4 regions of the Mesorhizobium sp. M1D.F.Ca.ET.231.01.1.1 genome follow, and region 4 is predicted to be linked to each of the others. Evidence: predicted binding sites of a transcription regulator. Region 4 holds the regulator's gene; each other region holds the start of a gene.

Region 1 (5,132 bases), on a different contig from region 4:
TGGACCAGGACGGCTGCGGCGGCGATCGTGGTGCTGGCTTTGGCGGGTGGGGGGACCTGGTGGTTCTTTCAGCCCGCGTCACTGGGGGCCAAGCCGTCGGTCGCGGTGCTGCCTTTCAATAATTATGGCGACGGGGCCAGCGGGCGTCTGGCCGATGGCCTGACTGAGGATATCATCACCGACCTCGCGCGGTTTCCCGAACTTGACGTCGTGGCCAGGAATTCGACGGAAGTTTACAAGGGCAAGCCGGTGGATGCCCGCCAGGTCGCGAGTGCGCTCCATGTCGGCTTCGTACTGGAAGGCTCCATCCAGCGGCAAGATGGGCGGGTGCGGGTCACCGCACAGTTGATCGATGCACTAACCGGCAACCACCTTTGGTCGGATCGTTGGGACCGGCCCGCTGAGGACGTTTTCGCCGTCCAGACCGAGATCGCAGAGCAAGTCTCCAACCGGCTGGGCGGCGGCGTAGGGTTGATTCAGACGGCCGGGCGGGCCGCGGCCAAACGCAAACGACCTGAAAACCTAAATGCTTACGACTATTATCTGCTCGGGACCGAGAAGATTGAAGAGATCACCATAGCGGATGAGGAGGAGGCAATCGCGCTTCTCAACCGTGCCGTTGAGCTGGACCCCGGACTGGCTCGCGCCTGGGTAGAACTTTACCATGCTCATGGCATATTGGCTGGCTTCGGCATCAATCCCGAGAGCGAGATCAAGGCGGCTGCCGATGTGGCCGAACGCGCGGTGCGGCTCGATCCAAGTGACGCTGAGGCACACGCCGTGTTTGGGATGAGCCTCAGCCACAAGGGCGACAACGCCCGCGCCAAGGTTGAACTGGATACGGCGCTTCGTCTTGCTCCCGGTTCGTCCGAAATCCTGACATTCTATACCGGCTATGCGGCACGCTTCGGTGAACCCGAACGCGGCGCTCAGATGGTCGACCAGGTGATGCGGCTCGACCCGAACTATCCGATGTGGACGTCCAACTTCTTCGGCCCTGCCTATTTTATGGCCGGCCGGTATGAGGACGCGTTGAAGATGCTGGTGCGCATGACACCTAACAACTACGACCAGTGGAGGTGGGTGGTGTTTGGCAGCACCCTTGCGGCTCTGGGTCGAATGGATGAGGCGAATGCTGCGGTTAGGGACACTCTCACGCAGTACCCCGACCTGACCGTCGAGAGCATGATTAATCAAGTCGGCTTGAGCGCTAAAGAGCGCAGTCGGTTTATTGAAACAATGCCGCTCGCCGGCTTTCCGGCTTGCGCCAAGCCCGAGGCGCTGGCGAAACTCGCCAAACCTGTGCGACTGCCGGAATGCGAGGCGGGCGAGGCGCAGCCTCTCGGCCAGCCATAGAACAGCCCCGCAATTGGCGGGCCGCCGTGGAAGCCGGCTCGGCAAGTGATGCAACCGTCTGTCACTTTATGCGGGGATAGACACGATTGCGTGCCAACTCCCGCGATCGTGGCGCCCCCTGATTGGCGAAAGCCACCGCCGATGGCGTTGCCCGTCCAACGCGGCAGCTATTGCCAATATGCCGCGAAGCTGGTGTCATCCCATTTGCACCAGGGAGGTATGGCGATGAAGCGATCCTGTGGGCTCGCCCTGTTTTCCTCGGCTCTCGCTCTGTGCGCCGCCTCGGCTTGCGCTTTCGCGGCTCAGCCCGGCGATCCGCCGGACGGCATCGCCAAGATCGAAACGGTGGTCGTCATCTTCGCGGAGAACCGCGCCTTCGATAATCTCTATGGTCATTTTCCCGGTGCCGAGGGCATCGACAAGGCGAGCAAGGAAAGCCTTGAGCAGCGTGACCGTGACGGATCGGTGCTGTCCGAGCTGCCGCCAGTCTGGGACGGACTGACCGCCAAGGGCGTCACGCCGCCGGTGACGCAGGCGATGACCGAGCACCTTCCGAACGAGCCGTTCACCGTCAATGACGAGAAAGGTTTCAACGTTCCGTTGAGCGTCGTCACCCACGATCTCTGGCACCGCTACTACCAGAACCAGATGCAGATCAACGGCGGCAGGAACGACATGTTCGTCGCCTGGGCCGATTCAGGCGCCATGCCGATGAGCAACTGGGACGCCTCCAAGACCGACATGTGGGCGGTCGCGCAGAAATACGTGCTGGCCGACCATTTCTTCATGGGCGGCTTCGGCGGCTCGTTTTTCAACCACCAATGGCTGATCTGCGCCTGCGCGCCTTACTACGCGGATGCCGACAAGAATCCGGCCAAACCGTCGATTTCGGTGACGGACGACAGTGGCAGGGCGCTGAAGATAGCGGACAATTCACCGAAATCGGCGCGCGACGGCATCCCGAAATTCGTCTCCGACGGCAATCTGACGCCGGATTTCTACGCCGTGAACACGATGCAGCCGCCTTACCAGCCGAGCGGCAACGATCCGACGCCCGGCGGCGATCCGCACCTGGCGGATCCGGCCAAGCCGACGACATTGCCGCCGCAGACGGAGCCGACCATCGGCGACATGCTCAGTCTCAAGCATGTCACCTGGGCGTGGTATTCGGGCGCCTGGCAATACACGCTCGACCACGGCAATCACACGCCGACCCCGAATTTCCAGTATCATCACCAGCCGTTCAACTACTACGCCAACTATGCTCCGGGCAGCGAGGCCAGGCGCGAGCATCTGCGCGACGCCGGTCTGGGCGGCGTGAGCTTCATCCAGGCCATCGACGATGGCGCCCTGCCGCAGGTCTCCTTCTACAAGCCGCAGGGCAATCTCAACGAGCATTCCGGCTATGCCGACATCCAGGCCGGCGACCGCCATATAGCCGATGTCGTCGCCCATCTGGAGAAAAGCCCGCAATGGCCGCATATGCTGGTGGTCGTCACCTATGACGAGAACGGCGGCATCTGGGATCATGTCGCTCCGCCCAAGGGCGACCGCTGGGGACCGGGCACGCGCATTCCGGCGATCATTGTTTCGCCTTTCGCAAAGCACGGCTATGTCGATCAGACGCCCTATGACACGACGTCGATCCTGCGCTTCATCACCGAGCGCTTCGAGCTGCCGGTGCTGCATGGCATCGTGGTGCGCGACAAGGCCGTCGCCGCGCATGGCGAGCCGCCGCTCGGCGATCTTACCGGCGGGCTCGACCTGAATTGAGGGCGCGTATGCGGAAGACGAAGATGGACGTCGACAGGATCGTCGCCCTGGTCACCGCCGCCGGCATCGAACTCACCGACCGCCGCCGCAGCGCCACGGGCGACGGCTGGTCCCTCAGCTTCTCCAACGGTGCCATGATGGAGGTGGGTGACGACGGATCGGTCCGTGTTACGGGCAAGGGCGCCAAGGCTGTGGCGAAGCTTCTGGACCCGCCGGCGCCGCGCGGCACATGATCCGCGCGAGCGATCCGCCTACGAGACGACCGCTCTTGATCCGGAACGGACGTCTGTCTTCCGATGCCGGACCGTCGTCGCCCCTCAGCATGCCGCTCAACGCCAGAAGCGCCTGGTATTGACAAAGGCGTCGTGTGCTTCGGCGGCGTCCTTGAGAAGCTGGGACTTGTCCTCGGCGCTGAAAAGATCCTTCGCACCCGCCACGTCCGAAAGCTCCAGCGCTGCCAACATATCGGGCGCGGTGGCGATATCGTTGAGGTTGCCCAGATTATCCTGCAGGTCCTTCATCGCCTTGATGAACCGTTGGTGCCGTTTGGCTTCCGCCTTGCCCTCATAAAGCGGCTCGAAGAACTCCGCCGCGTAGCGCAGTTTCTTTGCGGCGATGCGCACTTTATGGCGGGTCTCGTCATCGGCATCGATGAGATCTTTGCCGCCCTTCGCCACCTTTTTCCAGAATTTGTCAAATACACCCGAGGCCAAATTCCTCGACGACTGCTCGTGCAACTTTTTGTCCGATTGGGTTCGCCAGTCCCCGATGGAAATCCACTCGGTGGCATCGATCATCAAGGAGCGAGCGCGCACCGAGGAGAGCGATGCTTCGACCGCCGCGTAGGCGTCGTCGCGCGCGTTTTGAAGACGGCTCGAAAGAGCCTCGCTCGAAGCGCGACCGATCATCACGTCGATATTGCGTGCCTCGCCAAGCTCCGAGGCGAGCCATTTCAATTCTTCTCGCAAGTGGTCGAAACGGCTGTCGTCGAATAGCGACTTGCAGATCGAGCATAGCGAGCGCAGCCGTCGCAGCGACACGCGAGCCTGGTGCAGGGCGTCGGCATCGCGAGACCAGCCGAGCGCCGTTTCATTGAGCCGAAACTGTTTGAGACAGGCCGCCGCGATGCGCGCGAAAGCTGTTGCCGCGCTCATCTCGGAAGTGAGCGGGGTCGCGGCGGATTTCACAGCACCGGGCGCCGAACCAAGCAGACGATAGCCCCGTTCCGCTTTGCTCAGCACGCCGAGATGAGCCGGCGTGATCAGGTCGACTTTGCGGGCGAGCGTAAACAGCGCTCTCGGTGAACCCGCCTTCTTTTCCAACTCGATCTCGCACAGCGGAGCCTCGCGGTCGGCTGCAACCACCTTGCCAGTGTCCAGAGCGACTTCGACCGTCGCGTCGCCATCGATCACATTCCAACGATGCCGTTTGACATGAACCTCGAACAAGGGCGTGAGCTTTGGGCCATCCCCCGCAAGCAGGTCTCGGATCCGTGGATCGTCAAGTATCGGTGTGTCGCCGGCGACCGGTCGCTCCCATTCCTCGCGTGTGAAGGATCCGGCCGCGGCGCCATCGCCCGCTTTGACGGTTTGTACCCTTTCATTTCCCGATTGCCGAATGCGAAGCGATAGGCCGCGTTTGGACAGATCCCATCCGGCAGTATCGAAATAGATGGATCTCTGCGGAAGAATGGTGGGCGCGGATCCGAACGGATTTTTCTTTAGGAGCGACCGCGCACCCGATTGCGAAAGCTCGAGCTTCAGTTCCGTTTCCTGCATGATGTCCTCGGAGCCGCCTCGCTCCACGGCCATCGGAGGGACCCCACCCGCATGGTGCGTCATAAAGCTGTCACAAACAACCGCCCGCGTCGACCGGCTGTGCCCGGACCTCAAGCCGGCGCACGACAATGCGCGGGCGGAACCACGCTTCTCGGTTCTCGTTCATCCGATGATGCAAGAGGAGGACACATAATGGCTATCAAAGAAAAAAAGAAGAAGGCGAGC
Region 2 (5,132 bases), on a different contig from region 4:
TTGGCCACCTGCCTGAGGAAGGTCTGGGTGCTGTCGGCGGCGATCTCGTAATGATGCATGACGCCGAGCGGATAATTGTTCATCTCCATGTGCAGCCGGGCGAGATTTCGCCAGGTGCCGCCGACGGCGTAGAAGACCCTGCCCTGCCCGCCCTTCAAGAGCTTCGCCCGCGCCAGTTCCTGGCGCGCGATCTTCTGCGCCTGGACGAGCGAGTTCTTCGCCATGTCCTGCAGGCGCAGGCCGCCGAGCGGCAGCGTGATGCCGTCGCCGATCGTTTCGCCATTGATGTCGATGAGTTCCAGGCTGCCGCCGCCAAGGTCGCCTGCGATGCCGTTGGCCGGGTGGAAGCCTGAGATGACGCCGAGCGCCGAGTAATGCGCCTCCTGCCGGCCGGAGAGCACCCGGATCTCGGTCTTCAGCACATCCTCGGCGCGGTGAATGAAATCCGGGCCGTTGACCGCCTCGCGGGCGGCCGCGGTTGCCAGCACATACATATGCTCGGCGCCGGCTTGATCCGAAAGCGCGCGGAAACGGCGGAACTCCTCCATCGAGCGCGTCACCGCCTCGGGATCGAGCTTGCCTGTCGAAACGATGCCGCGGCCGAGGCCGGCCAACATCTTCTCGTTGAACAAAAGCGTCGGCGAGCGCGCCAGGCCCTCATAGACGACGAGGCGGATCGAGTTCGATCCGATGTCGATGATCGACAGCGGCCGCCGGTCCTGGAGCCGGCCCTGGGAAATTGAAATCACGCGGCGCCGTTCTTCTTGCGGCGCTTGAACTGGGCAATGCGCCTTGGCGCATGCGATTTCAGCGCGTCACCCCGTCCGGAAAGGCTCGGATTGGTCATGAAATATTCCTGCGCGTTGAACGGTTCCTCGCCCTCATCCAGCGCGACGCGCCGGGAGGTGCCGTCAGCCAATACGTCGAAACTTTGCTGGTTGTCCATGACGTTGCCGAGCATGATCTGGCCAAGCACCTGTTCATGCACAGTTGGAGTGGTGATCGGCACCAGCGTCTCGACACGGCGGTCGAGATTGCGCGGCATCAAGTCGGCGGACGAGATATAGACGATCGCCTCGTCGGACGGCAGCCCGTGGCCGTTGCCGAAACAGAAGATACGGCTGTGCTCGAGGAAGCGACCGACGATCGACTTCACCCTGATGTTCTCGGACAGACCCGGCACCTGCGGCCTCAGGCAACAGATGCCGCGCACGACGAGATCGACCTCGACGCCGGCACGGCTGGCGTCATAGAGCGCGTCGATGATAGTCGGGTCGACCAGCGCGTTCATCTTCATCCAGATGCGGGCCGGCCGGCCCTCGCGCGCATGGACGATCTCTTCGCCGACGTGCTTCAGGATGCGGTTGCGCAAGGTAAAGGGCGACACGGCAAGCCGCATCTCCTCGGCCGGTTCGGCATAGCCGGTGATGAAGTTGAAGACCTGCGCGACGTCGCGCGCGATCGTCGGGTCGGTGGTGAAGAAGGACAGGTCGGTGTAGATGCGCGCGGTGACCGGATGGTAGTTGCCGGTGCCGAGATGCACGTAGTTGCGCAGCCTGCCGTCCTCGCGGCGCACCACCAGCGACATCTTGGCGTGGGTCTTCAATTCCAGGAAGCCGAACACGACCTGGACGCCGGCGCGCTCGAGGTCGCGCGCCCAGCGGATATTGGCCTCTTCGTCGAAACGCGCCTTGAGCTCGACAAGCGCGGTGACCGACTTGCCGGCCTCGGCCGCGTCGATCAGAGCACGCACGATCGGGCTGTCGTTCGAGGTGCGGTAGAGCGTCTGCTTGATGGCGACGACTTCCGGATCGGCCGCCGCCTGGCGCAGGAACTGCACCACCACGTCGAAAGATTCGTAGGGGTGGTGGACGATGATGTCCTTCTCGCGGATGGCGGCCAGGCAGTCGCCGCCATGCTCGCGGATGCGCTCGGGAAAGCGCGGATTGTAGGGCGTGAATTTGAGGTCGTCGCGCGGGATGGCGACGATCTCGGAAATCTGGTTGAGCGCCAGCGGGCCGGTGAGCACGCTGATGCGGCTCGACGAGACGCCGAGCTCGCCGGCAACGAAGTCGCGCAGCTCGGCGGGCATCAGCGTGTCGAATTCGATGCGGATGACGGAGCCGCGGCGGCGGCGCTTCAGCGCCGTCTCGAACAGGCGCACGAGGTCTTCCGACTCTTCTTCCACCTCGATATCGCTGTCGCGGATGATGCGGAACGTGCCCGAGCCCTTGACCTCGTATCCCGGGAAAAGCTTGCCGATATAGAGGCCGACCGCTTCCTCCAGCGGGATGAAGCGCACAAGATGCTTGCGGTCGGGCAGTCGGATGAAGCGCCGCAGCGCCACCGGCAGGCGCAGCAGCGCGCTCATCTCCTCGCCGTTCTTGCGGTGGCGCAGTTGCAGCGCCATCGAGAAACCGAGATTGGGGATGAACGGGAACGGGTGCGCCGGATCGATCGACAGCGGCGTCAGCACCGGGAAAACCTGCTCCTGGAAATGCTCCTCCAGCCAAGCCTTCTCGTCCTTGGTCAGGCCATCGCGGGTGATGCTTTCGATGCCTTCCTTGTTGAGCAGCTCCATCAGCGTCGACAGGCTCTTCTGCTGGTCCTCCTGCAGGCGCTCGACCTCGCGCAGCAACTGCTCGAGCTGCTGCTCGGGCGTGCGGCCGTCCGGGCTCTTCAGCGCGATGCCCTCGCGGACCTGGCCGGCGAGGCCGGCGACGCGGACCATGAAGAACTCGTCGAGATTGGCGGCCGAAATAGACAGGAAGCGGACACGCTCGAGCAGCGGATGGTGCTCGTTCAGCGATTCCTCCAGCACCCGACGGTTGAACTGCAGCCAGGAGAATTCGCGATTGACGAAACGGTCGGGATTGCCGCCCTCGGGGCTCGCCGCCTCGACGCTGATGAACTCGCTCTGCACCGGCCTCAGTTCGCTCATGGTTCCTCGTCCGCAACCTTTCTCTTTGAGCGCCATACACCGCAGGGCGCGCATGATCGACGCTCTAACACGCTTTTGTGACGCATGATCGGTCACGGAATCGCTCCGATTCCCAAGGTCATGCGTTTAACCGGCTCAACTTATCCTCTGCCAGCCTTTTGCGACAGTTTCATTTCATCGATCTTGCAAACTGCCCGGTTATGATCCAGATGCAAACGGGCCGAACTGAAGGAGACGACGATGGCAGGCGGTACCATTCCCCATTTCCAGAACGACGCGGGCCATCCGGCGATCGATATCGGCGTGAAGGAATTCATGTGCACCGGCGCCAATCCGCCCTTCGATCATCCGCATGTGTTCCTCGACATGGGCGACGACAACGAGAAGGTCTGCCCCTATTGCTCGACGCTCTACCGCTATTCGGCCAAGCTGAAGGCGACGGAAACCGAGCCTGCCGGCTGCCTCTTTATCGACCAGGCCGCCTGATCCCGCTTCGCCTGGTTGACTGCTAGACCATGAATGAGGCGCGGTCCCGGCAGGTCGTCATCGCCGGGGCCGGCATCGCCGGGCTGACCGCGGCATTGGCCTTTGCCGAGCTCGGCCATGCCGTCACGGTCCTGGAACAGGCCAGGCAACTCGAAGCGGCGGGCGCCGGGCTCCAGCTTTCTCCCAACGCGACGCGCATCCTGCGCCGGCTTGGCGCGCTCGACCGGTTGCGGCTGAGCGCGGTCAGGCCGGAAGCGGTGGTGCTGAAGGACGCCGCAACCTTGCGCGAGCTGGCGCGCGTGCCGCTGGGTCAGGCCGGCGAACGGCGTTGGGGCGCGCCCTATCTGGTGGCGCATCGCGCCGACCTGCAAGCGGCCCTGACGGCGCGGATCGCGGAGCGTCCCGAGATCCAGCTTGTCACCGGCGCGCGGGTTACAGGCATCGCGGTGGCACCGCAAAATATCGTCGTCACGGCGCAAGGAGACGGCGGCGGCGCGGAGGTTGCCACAGGCCTTTTGGTGGGCGCCGACGGCGTATGGTCGTCGGTCAGGTCACAGCTTGCCGGCAAGGATCCCGCTTTCACGAGAAGCCGGTTCTCCGGCGAGTTGGCCTGGCGCGCCACGGTGGCGGCCGAAAGCGCCGCCGGACAGACCTTTGCGGCGATCGGCGCCGCCGCCTGCGTCACCACATTCCTCCATCCCGGCTTCCATATGGTCGCCTATGCGGTGAGCAAGGGCAGCGCCTTCAACCTCGCCGCCTTCACCAAGGGCGAACGCATCGCCGAAGGCTGGTCCGGCCATGCCGATCCCGCAATTCTCGCGAAAGCCATGCGCGGCACGTCGCCCGAACTGGCGAGGCTTGTCGCCTTGGCCGGGCCATGGACGGCGTTTCCGATCCACACCGTCGAACAGCGACGCTGGACGATGCCGGAGGGAATCGCGCTGATCGGCGACGCCGCGCATGCCATGACGCCGTTCGCGGCTCAAGGCGCGGCGATGGGAATTGAAGACGCCTCGATGCTCGCCAATCTGGTCGCCGACTTCCCCGGCGATGTGAAGCAAAGCCTCACCGTCTGGGAAAACCTGAGGCGACCGCGCGTCGAAGCGGTGCTCAGGCGCGGCGCGCTCAACCGGCTGGCGTGGCATGCCTGGGGTCCGGTGGCCATCGCGCGCAACCTGGTGCTGGCGACGCGGCCGGCGGAGAAGCTCGCGGCGGATCTGGACTGGCTGTATGGGTGGGAGGAGAGCAAGGTTGTGAGACGGTAGGACGTCTGACGGGCGAGAAAGTTGGATAGGCTGGCGGGACAAAGGGGGGCGCGAAGGAACGAGGCGCTCGCCGTTTTCCCGTCCTGGCCGCCAGCTCTCAATTATGCAACTCCAACGACCACCCCAGCGACACCGGCAGCGGGTTCCACCAGCCGGTGCGCAGGCCGGCAACGCGCAAGCCGGCCGCCGTCCAGGTGTTGCAGCCGACTAGCGCGTTGAAATGGCCCTTGGCTTCGTAGAAGCGGTCGAAGCTGGAATAGCCGGCATTGTCGATGAGCATCGGCCCGTTCGAGCCCTGTCGGAAGCTCGCGGCGATATAGTCTAGAAGTGCGAAGAAATGCTGCTCGTCGACGTCGAAACCGGCGACGTCCGGGTGCGGCTCGGCAATCGCACCGGCGACATCGACATGCATCACCGAGGCATCGAGCGTCAGCGCCTTG
Region 3 (5,132 bases), on a different contig from region 4:
CGACCGCGCCCATGATGGTCGAGATGCGCACGTTGATCTCGATTCTGAGCAGCGTGTAGGACATGAAGTTCGGCAGCACCTGCGGCAGGTCGGCGAAGCGCACGCGCTCGATCCAGTTGGCGCCGACCGCGCGCAGGCCCTCCTCGGGGCGCATGTCGATGTTTTCGTTGATCTCGTAGAACAGTTTGCCCAGCGCGCCGATCGAATGCAGGCCGATCGCAATGATGGCCGCGACCGGGCCGATCGAGACGATGGCGGCGAACAGACCGGCAATGACGATCTCGGGGAAGGCGCGCAGCAGTTCCATGAAACGCTTGACGATGAGCCGCAGGATCGGGCTAGGCGTCAGGTTGCGTGCGGCGATGAAGGAGAAAGGCACGGCAAAGACGAAGCCGATGAAGGTCGAGACCAGCGCCACGTTGACGGTGGTCAGCATCAGCTCGAAATATTCGGGGATGTAGAAGCCGTCCCAGACATGGACGCGGCCGAGCGGGAAATTGAATTCCTGCGTGCCCTTGTCGTGCGGCGAGGCGATGTCGAACAGCGCCCGCCAGACGTCGTTCCAGTCCTTCGGGATCAGCCAGCTCAGGAAATCGAGAATATGCGGCAGGCGGTCGAAGAAGTGGCCGGCATTGGCCTCGTCGGCGAACCACATGGTCGCAAGCATGGCAACCAGCAGCAGACCGACCCCGAACGCCGTGTAGAAGCGGCGCAGCGATGTCTGACGCCGCCAGGCGTCGGCCTGTTGCCTTGTCGCATCGGAATGGATTGTCGCTGAGGCTGTCATGATCGGAGCATGCAAAAAGGGCGGCGCTTTGGAGTCGCCGCCCCTTTTTCCTGATGCCGTCAGCCGCCGATCGCGGCTTTGCGGGCTTCGACGATGACGCTGTAGAAGTCCGGCTTCACCGGCACGTAGCCGGTGAAATCGCCGCCCTCGACGCCCTCGAAGCAGGCCTTGTCCTTGACCGGCAGGGCGGTGAAGAAATCGGTGAGCTTGGCGGTCATCTCAGCGCCGAGCGCGGTGCGCACGACCAGCGGACCGTTCGGGATCAGGCCCGAGCGCCACACTTCGACGAAGTCGTTCGGGTCGACGGCGTCCTTGGCGACTTCCTTATGGAAGGTGCCGGAGGTGTAGCCGTTCTTGAAGTCGCCGATGCCGGAGGAATCGTCCACCGCCACGTCGACCTTGCCGTCGCGGACGGCAAGCACGTTGTTCTCATGGCCGCCGTTGAACTGCGTCGAGGCGAAGTAGGTCTCGTTGGAGGCGCCGGTGTCCTTCGGAATCTGGGTCAGCGGGATCAGGTAGCCCGAGGTCGAATCCGGGTCGGCATAGCCGAGCTTCTTGCCCTTGGCCGACTTGATGTCGGTGATGCCGGAGGTCTTCAGCGCCAGGCCGATCGAATAGTAGCCGGTCGAGCCGTCGGTCTGCTTGGTGGTGAGGATCGGGGTGACGGCCTTCGGGTCCTTGAGGTAGACGCTGGCGTAGCCGGACGCGCCGAGCTCGGCGAAGTCGAGCGTGCCACCGAGCAGGCCCTGGATGACGCCGTCATAGTCGGCGGCCGGGAACAGCGACACCTTCTCGAAGCCGAATTCGGCCTTCAGTTGGTCGGCAAGGCACTGGTAGTTGCGCAGGCGGTCGGTTTCGTTCTCGCCGCCGAGGATGCCGACGCGGAACTCCTTGACGTCTGCGGCGTGGGCAGCGCTTGCCGCCATGGCCAGTATCGATACGGCACTGAAAACCATTTTCCTGAACATTTTGACCTCTCTCCTGTTTTGCCGGCTTCGCGCCGGCAGCGTCCGAATTCTTGAATTCAGCCTTTGACGCGGGCGGGCGATCCGGGTTGCTCTTGTCGAAATCCACGATTTGCCCGGAACCATTTCGGCCCCGGGGTGGACTCAGTAGCCAGGGAAGGCCGGTTCGAGCGGTCCGGCGGATGCGGTGATCTTCGGCTTGATGCTCACGCTGGTCGACGTGATGGCCTCGGAGATATCGAAGCCGTTGGCGTCGGCGCCATAGACCGTGCGTACGGCGTCGCGGTCGAGATCCTCGGGCGCGCCGTCGAACACGACCTTGCCGGCGGCCATGCCGATGATGCGGTTGCAATAGGCGCGGGCGGTGTCCAGCGTGTGCAGGTTGGTGACGACGGTGATGCCTTCGCGCAGATTGATGTCGCGCAGCGAGTCCATCACCACCTTGGCGTTGAGCGGGTCGAGCGAGGCGATCGGCTCGTCGGCCAGCAGTACCTTCGGCTGCTGCATCATGGCGCGCGCGATCGCCACGCGCTGCTGCTGGCCGCCGGACAGCGTGCCGGCCGGCTGCAGCGCGGTGCGGGCGATGTCGAGGCGCTCGAGCGCGGCCACCGCCTCGGCGCATTCGGCGCGCGAGAACATGCCGAGCAGATTGGAAAGCGTGGAGCGATGATTGAGGCGGCCAAGCAGGACGTTGGTCAGCACGTCGAGGCGCGGCACAAGGTTGAACTGTTGGAAGATCATGGCGCAGTCGCGCTGCCAGCGGCGCAGCGGCGAGCCTTGCAGTCTGGAAACCTCGGCGCCGTCAAAAAAAATCGACCCCTGGCTGGGATCGATAAGACGGTTGATCATACGCAGCAACGTCGACTTACCGGCGCCGGAGCGGCCGATGATGCCGACCATCTGCCCCTGCGGGATCGAGATGTTGATGTCGCTGACAGCGGTGTTCTTGCCAAATCGTCGGGTTACGCCGCGGATTTCCAGCGTGGCCGATAGTGCTGACATGGCAGGGCTCCGGTACGTCGCGGTTTTGAAGGTCCGTTAACCTTCGCTAGCGCAGCCCGATGAAGCTGGGGTGTCGGATTGATGTCAGTTTTGTTACGTCCCACAGGCCATTCTTGTTTATGCATGTCGTCGTCCCAAAACCGCTGCGCAGTTTTGGGCGAAGTCCATGGGGTCAGCCGAGGACCAGCAATTCCTCGAAATGCTTCATATCCTTGAAGCTGCAAAAGGCCGGCGGCCTGAACTCGATCACCGGAGCCTCGCGTTCGAGAAACGACAGGCAATCGTCGAACAGATCCTGCCAGGCGGACGCCCGCTCGTCGGCGAGGCGGCGGATCTGGTAGGCAAAAGTGATGTGGAAAACATAGGTGTCGTGGTCGGGGTGACGATAGCCGAACGGGACGGTCAGCGCGTCGCGCCACAGACGCAGGGTGCGTTCGTCCTCGTCGGAAGCACCGGCGACCGTGAGGCCGTTCGGCGTGACGCCGATGGTCTTGACGCGGAAAGGCGGGCAAGGCTGAAAGCCCTGCAGCCGCTCTAGATAGAGACGCGTCATATCGTCGATGCTGGTGTCGAGCGGTATGTCGGCCGGCCAGTAAGGAAGGCGGCGCCGGTATTCGATGATGCCCTGGAACAGGGTCATGTGCAGGCTGGAGACCGGCGTGAAGGCCAGGCGATCGGCGTCGGGCATGGCGCGCATGCGCTCGCGCACCTCGATGATTGCGGCTTCGGAAGGAGAGTCCTGGACGAGGTGGCTGACGACCGTGTTGCCGGGCTCGAGGAGGAAGTTGCCCGATGTGTCGTAGCGCGTGCCGAGATGCGCCGGCGCCGCCGGATTGCTGCCTTCGAAGAAGGCGGCGAGCGAAGGTCCGACTGTTGCGAGCATGGCAATCTCCTTGGGGAGATGGCCTCGTGTCCGAGTCCTGTGTCAGGGGTGTGAAAACTGTAGCGGACAGGCGTCAAAGGCAGGGGTTCGCCAAAGGTTCGCGATCGACTTCAAGGAGCTTATCCATCTCGGCAATGATCTGCCTGCGATCGAGCGACCTTATTGAATTGTAGAGCTGCATGCCGTCGCCCCCCGGCTGGCACGAGGCGCTGCGGCGCTTTGCGGCTATCTCGCGGACTTGACGCTGCTGGTCTTCCAGAGCCGACGGCGTGGTGTCCGAGTTCCGCACGATGAACGCTTTAATGCGGTCGATCTGGGACTGAACAAAGACAAGGAAGTCACGGTCCTGCTCGGGAGAGCAGGTCTCTCCGACGGCTTCGATCTCGGTATAAATCATCCAGGCGCAAAGGACAGCACCGCGAGGGTCGCTCTTTGGCTGCTCGGCAAGAGCGTGCCGAGGCAAAAAAGTCACCGACCCAAGCAGGCAAAGGCTAATCCATCGTTTCAGCATTCCGGCCTCCACAGCTTTCAAGGCGGCAAGAATAGTAGGCAAAATGCGGAGGCGGCGCCATTGCTGTTCGGCCACGCAGATGGGAGCCGGCGCCAATCATTAACCGCTGTGTTTCTCCAGGAAAGCCTCAGCCGAGAGTTCGCGAAAATCGTCGAGTGCTGCCCGCAGCCGGGCATGGTCCCAGTCCCACCAGGCGAGCGCCTGGTAGCGCTCGGCGGTGCGGCGGTCGAAGCGCTCGCGGATCGGTTTTGCCGGCACGCCGGCGACGATGGTGTAGGGCGCAACATCCTTGGATACTACTGCGCCCGCGCCGACCGCCGCGCCGTCGCCGACGGTCACGCCCGGCAGGATGGTCGAGCCATGGCCGAGCCAGGTGTCGTGGCCGATGGTGACGCGTTTGGCGCGACGCTGGGCGAAGAACTCGCTCTCATGCTCGGCGTCGTCCCAATAGTCGGAGGCGCGGTAGGTGAAGTGGTGCAGCGTCGGCCGCCAGGTCGGATGATTGGTGGCGTTGATGCGCACGCTTGCCGCGATGTTGGAGAATTTTCGAATGGTCGCGCACCAGACGGCGCAGTCCTGCATCATGTAGGAATAGTCGCCAAGCTCGCTTTCCGAGACGCGGCTGCGCTCGGCAATCTCGGTCCAGCGGCCGAGCTTGGAGTTTTCGACCTCGGCCGTTTCGTGCACCAGCGGCGCCTCGGAAAGCTTCCTCGTCATGCGGCGATCCTGCCTGCAGCGAAGGCGGTGACGTCGATGACGCGGTCGGCCACCCCGTCTCGCACATCCTGGTCGTGGAAGATGCCGAGGAGCGCAACGCCTGCCGCCTTCTTGGCGGCGATAAGCTCGACCACGACATCGCGGTTCCTGGCGTCGAGCGAAGCGGTGGGCTCGTCGAGCAAAAGGATCGGATGTTCGGTGATGAAGCCGCGGGCGATGTTGACGCGCTGCTGCTCGCCGCCGGAGAAGGTCGCGGGCGGCAGGGTC
Region 4 (5,132 bases):
CGATCGCCGGCGCGGTGGCGCTGTCCATCCTGGTGATCCCCGTCGTGGTGCGCACCACCGAGGACATGCTCAACCTTGTGCCCAACGCGCTGCGCGAAGCCGGCACCGCCATCGGCGCGCCGCGCTGGGTGGTGATCCGCTCCGTCGCCTATCGTGCCGCGCTATCCGGCATCGTCACCGGCATATTGCTGGCGATCGCTCGCATTTCAGGCGAGACGGCGCCGCTGCTGTTCACCGCGCTCAACAACCAGTTCTGGTCGAGCAATCTCAACGCGCCGATGGCCAGCCTGCCGGTGACCATCTTCCAGTTCGCGCTCAGCCCCTATGAGGAATGGCAGCAACTGGCCTGGACGGGCGCACTCATAATCACCCTGACGGTTCTCGGGCTGAGCATTTTCGCCCGCAGCCTTACCGGACGCAGAGAGGACAGATGAAACCGATGTTGTCCACCGACCTTAACGTAGCCGAGACGGCCGTCGAAAAGGCCAAGATCGAGGTCAAGAACCTCAACTTCTACTATGGCCAGTCGAAGGCGCTGAAGGACATCAACCTGTCGCTGCCGGAGCGCAGCGTCACCGCCTTCATCGGGCCGTCGGGCTGCGGGAAGTCGACGCTGCTGCGCGTGCTGAACCGCATCTACGAACTCTACCCGAAGCAGAGCGCCGAAGGCCAGGTGCTGCTCGACGGCAAGAACATCCTCGACCGCTCGCAGGACCTCAACCTGCTCAGGACCAAGATCGGCATGGTGTTCCAGAAGCCGACGCCGTTCCCGATGTCGATCTACGAGAACATCGCCTTCGGCGTCAGGCTGTACGAGAAGATCAGCAAGGCCGAGATGGACAACCGGGTCGAGTCGGCGCTGAAGCGGGCGGCGCTGTGGAACGAGGTCAAGGACAAGCTCAACGCCAGCGGCCAGAGCCTTTCGGGTGGCCAGCAGCAGCGGCTCTGCATCGCCCGCACGGTGGCGGTGAAGCCGGAGGTCATCCTGCTCGACGAGCCGGCATCGGCGCTCGATCCGCTGTCGACGGCCAAGATCGAGGAGCTGATCGACGAGCTGCAGGCCGACTACACGATCGTGATCGTCACCCACAACATGCAGCAGGCGGCGCGTGTGTCGCGGCAGACGGCGTTCATGTATCTCGGCGAGCTGGTCGAGTTCGACCGGACCGAGAAGATCTTCACGTCGCCTCGCGAGAAGCGCACCCAGGACTACATCACCGGCCGCTTCGGCTGAGTTCATACGAGGACATCACCATGGCCCATACGGTCGCTTCCTTCGACGACGATCTGAGGCAGATCAGCCAGCTTATCCGTGACATGGGCGATCTTGCCGGGTCGATGGTCGGCGCGTCGACCAAGGCTCTGCTCAACTCCGACAACGCGATGGCGCAACGTGTGGTCTCCGACGATGCCATCATGGACGCGCGGCAGCGCGAGCTCGACGATCGCGCCATCACGCTGATCGCCAAACGCCAGCCGATGGCCGACGACCTGCGCAGCGTGGTCGGCGCCATCCGCATGGCCGGCGACCTCGAGCGCATCGGGGACCTTGCCAAGAACATCGCCAAGCGCGTCGGCTCGGTCGGCGTCAGCGCCGCGCCGCGCGACCTTTCGCACTCCATCGATTCGATGGCGCAGCTGGTGCTGATCCAGGTCCAGGGCGTGATCGAGGAGTATACGGCGGGCGACGCCACGGCGCTCGCCAAGCTGCGCAACGACGACGAGCGCATCGACGTCAAATACACCTCCGTCTTCCGCGAGCTCCTGACCTACATGATGGAAGACCCGCGCAACATCACGGCTTGCACGCATCTTTTGTTCTGCGCCAAGAATCTGGAGCGCATCGGCGACCATGTGACCAATATCGCCGAGAACGCCTATTATGTGCTGACCGGCACGCAATTGCCCGCGAACCGTCCGAAACAGGACGAGACGGCGATGTCGGCGCCGGCGGCCTGACAGCGAAGGTAGCTCTATATGATCGCGCCACGCATCATGGTGGTGGAGGATGAGGAGCCGCTGGGGGTGCTGCTCCGTTACAACCTCGAATCCGAAGGCTATCAGGTCGAGGTGGTGACCCGCGGCGACGAGGCCGAGATCCGCCTGCAGGAGAACGTGCCTGACCTTCTGGTGCTCGACTGGATGGTGCCGGCGGTTTCCGGCATCGAGCTTTGCCGGCGGCTCAGGATGCGGCCCGAGACCGAACGGCTGCCGATCATCATGCTGACGGCGCGCGGCGAGGAAAGCGATCGCGTGCGCGGCCTCTCGACGGGCGCCGACGACTACCTGGTCAAGCCGTTCTCGACGCCGGAATTCATGGCCCGGGTCAAGGCGCTGCTGCGTCGCGCCAAACCGGAGGTGCTGTCCAGCGTGCTCAAGGTCGGCGACATCGTGCTCGACCGCGAATCGCACCGCGTCTACCGCAAGAAGAGCGAGATCAGGCTCGGCCCGACCGAGTTCCGGCTGCTCGAATTCATGATGCGGCATCCCGGCCGGGTGTTCTCGCGCAGCCAGCTGCTCGACAATGTCTGGGGCGAGACGATCTATATCGACGAACGCACGGTGGACGTACATGTCGGACGCCTGCGCAAGGCGGTCAACAACGGCCGCATGCCGGATGTCATCCGCACCATCCGCGGGGCGGGTTACGCGATCCGGGAAGACTAGGCTAGAGCCCCGCCATCCCGATGGATCGAAATCATGTTCCAGGGGCAGAACTCAATAGCAGGCGGTTGCCGATGCCGCAGTAGTGGCGATGCAGGGGATATGCATGAGGCCCGGCTCGCCTGGCCTCAAGCCTTCCTCCGGCTTTCCCGCAGGCGCTTCACCGTTGCATCGACGATCGGACCGATGTCACTGCGATCGATACCCACATCCTCGAGATAGTGGTCGTTGAGCCTATTCAGTTCCTCGATCACGGCGATCCGGAATACTTCATCCTGGCACCAGCCCACCAGTTTGCCGAGAACGCGGCCGACACCAGAAGAGGACCAGTGGCGCCAGGCATGCGGCCTTGCGTATGGCGGCAGGGACTTCACACTCGTTGTCATGTCGAACCTCCCGGAAATGTTTATGCAGTCTCTGCCTTCTCCGGCGGAAAGACCCGAAATGCTCCTGAAAGAGTTCGGAAAAGTTTCCGAAGTCGGGTAGATTTCGGCCCATGGTGATGATCCACCGAATGGGACCGTTCCGCCTCGATACCGAGACGGGAATCGTGTTTCGAAATGCCGAGCCCCTCGCATTGGGGCAGCGAGCGGTTGCGCTCCTGCGCGTGCTGGTGGAGCGAGCGGGTGCACCCGTCTCCAAGGCTGCGCTGATGGATGCCGGATGGTCCGGTCTCGCCGTTGAAGAAAGCAACCTGACTGCCCAGATCGCGGCACTCCGCCGGGTGTTCGGGGAAGAACCCGGCGGCGAGCGCTGGATCGAGACGCTCCCGCGCCGCGGCTATCGGTTCGTCGGACCAGTGGTCCCGGCGAAGGACCCGCCCCAAGATGAAGGAGCGGAAGTGAATCCGGCACTCCTGATTCCCGGAGGGCCCTCCCTCGCCGTTCTGCCCTTCGTCAACATGAGCGGCGACCCCGAGCACGAATACTTCAGCGACGGTATCACCGAGGACATCATCACCGACCTCTCGAAGGTCTCCACGCTCAACGTGCTGTCGCGCCACACCACCTTCACGTTCAAGGGCAAGGCCGTCGAAATAGGTCAGCTGGCTCAGCGGCTGAAGGTCGGTTACGTCGTCGAAGGCAGCGTGCGCAAGGCTGGCGGGCGGGTGCGGATCACGGCGCAGCTGATCGACGCGAGCAAGGACAGCCAGGTCTGGGGCGAGCGCTATGACCGCGAACTGAAAGACATCTTTGCGCTGCAAGACGAAATCGCGCAGGCCATCGTGGCGGCGCTGAAGATTAGGCTGCTGCCAGCCGAGAAGACAGCGATCGAGAGCCGCTCGACGCAGGACCCGGAGGCCTATCAGCTCTATCTCCAAAGCCGGTATTACCGGACGCAGCAGGGAGCGAGAAACCTGGAGATCGCTGTTCGCTTTTGCCGGCGAGCGCTGGAAATCGACCCTGACTACGCTCGCGCCTGGGCTTTGGTCGCCCTCTGCCAGGCGGGCCTGCATTTCAGGGGAAGGTCAGAAGAGCCGGGCTTATCAGCCGCCGAAAAGGCGCTCTCGATCGATCCAACTTTGGCCGAGGCTCATACTGCTAGGGGGCGAGCACTGGCTGAGATGGGGCGCTTCGATGAGGCGCTGGCGGCGCAGCAGGAATCGCTGCGCCTGGAACCGGACTCGTTTGAGGTGCGGGCTAACCTTGGCGTGACCTGCCATTACCTCGGCCGCTACGAAGACGCGATCGAGCATTCCGAGCGCGCCACCCGGCTTTTTGAAGCAGACTACTGGGCTCCCTGCATTGCGGCTGATTGTTATCGAATGTTAGGCCGGCATGACGAACTCAGGGCTGCTGCACGTCGGATTTTGGAGCGCGTCGAAAGGGAGATCGCGCTGCACCCCGACAACGCACGTGCCATTGCGATAGGAGCTATCGCATTGGCCCACCTTGGAGAGAAAGCCCGCGCCAAGGAATGGGCCGCGCGAGCGTTGACGATTGAGCCGGATGACGTGATGGACCACCACAATATTGCATGCGCCTTTGCCCAGATGGGCGAGCTGGATCAGGCTATCGATCTATTGGAGACCTGCGTTCGCAGAGCTCCGCCCAAACATCTCATGTGGATCACGCGAGAGCCCGATTTGATGCCCCTCCACGGCCATCCACGGTATCAAGCGCTGATCGCGCGCGAAGAAGCGCGGTTAGCTGCGATTGCGACCGGGCAAGCGAGCTAAGCAGGTTGACTTTGGTCGCTTGTCCGATATCGACCTGAAGGTCTCGATGTCAGCATTTGGCATACAGCAGGTCGGAAATTCGGTCGCTTAGAGATGATCGGTTTCACCCCTAATCGTCAGGCGACGTTTTTCCCGGTTGAGCCGGACCTCGCCTGAACGCCCGGCGCGAAGATCTCCTGGTCGACGAAGGTCAGCGCGCGCATGGCGCAGCCTTCGCGGATCAGCGGCAATTCGTTCGGCTCGGTATCGAAGGAGATCGACTGCGAATGCTGGCCGCCGGCGGTCTGGG

The links. Region 4 encodes PhoB, which activates phosphate uptake and scavenging genes when phosphate is short. Its sites were predicted from a motif close to TGTCATNNANCTGTCAT; they were not measured.
Region 1: the regulator PhoB is predicted to act here: its motif matches at 1,550-1,566, upstream of EN874_RS05760 (acid phosphatase).
Region 2: the regulator PhoB is predicted to act here: its motif matches at 3,102-3,118, upstream of EN874_RS06115 (RNA degradosome polyphosphate kinase).
Region 3: the regulator PhoB is predicted to act here: its motif matches at 2,836-2,852, upstream of phnC (phosphonate ABC transporter ATP-binding protein).

What each region holds. Positions count from the first base shown of each region.
Region 1 covers NZ_RZOZ02000001.1:1,150,368-1,155,499, reverse strand. Annotated here, with positions in the region: gene EN874_RS05765 (adenylate/guanylate cyclase domain-containing protein) at 1-1,356, shown strand, start outside; gene EN874_RS05760 (acid phosphatase) at 1,582-3,129, shown strand; gene EN874_RS05755 (hypothetical protein) at 3,138-3,362, shown strand; gene EN874_RS05750 (inorganic triphosphatase) at 3,459-4,940, opposite strand; gene EN874_RS05745 (hypothetical protein) at 5,100-5,132, shown strand, end outside.
Region 2 covers NZ_RZOZ02000001.1:1,224,870-1,230,001, forward strand. Annotated here, with positions in the region: gene ppx (exopolyphosphatase) at 1-749, opposite strand, end outside; gene EN874_RS06115 (RNA degradosome polyphosphate kinase) at 746-2,941, opposite strand; gene EN874_RS06120 (zinc-finger domain-containing protein) at 3,182-3,427, shown strand; gene EN874_RS06125 (FAD-dependent monooxygenase) at 3,457-4,692, shown strand; gene EN874_RS06130 (TIGR02117 family protein) at 4,790-5,132, opposite strand, start outside.
Region 3 covers NZ_RZOZ02000004.1:150,495-155,626, forward strand. Annotated here, with positions in the region: gene phnE (phosphonate ABC transporter, permease protein PhnE) at 1-787, opposite strand, end outside; gene phnD (phosphonate ABC transporter substrate-binding protein) at 847-1,755, opposite strand; gene phnC (phosphonate ABC transporter ATP-binding protein) at 1,897-2,754, opposite strand; gene EN874_RS13275 (DUF1868 domain-containing protein) at 2,927-3,637, opposite strand; gene EN874_RS13280 (hypothetical protein) at 3,711-4,223, opposite strand; gene EN874_RS13285 (DapH/DapD/GlmU-related protein) at 4,248-4,865, opposite strand; gene phnL (phosphonate C-P lyase system protein PhnL) at 4,862-5,132, opposite strand, start outside.
Region 4 covers NZ_RZOZ02000002.1:256,128-261,259, reverse strand. Annotated here, with positions in the region: gene pstA (phosphate ABC transporter permease PstA) at 1-434, shown strand, start outside; gene pstB (phosphate ABC transporter ATP-binding protein PstB) at 431-1,234, shown strand; gene phoU (phosphate signaling complex protein PhoU) at 1,255-1,959, shown strand; gene phoB (phosphate regulon transcriptional regulator PhoB) at 1,978-2,667, shown strand; gene EN874_RS33645 (DUF1127 domain-containing protein) at 2,793-3,050, opposite strand; gene EN874_RS07600 (winged helix-turn-helix domain-containing tetratricopeptide repeat protein) at 3,161-4,843, shown strand; gene EN874_RS07595 (ROK family protein) at 4,960-5,132, opposite strand, start outside.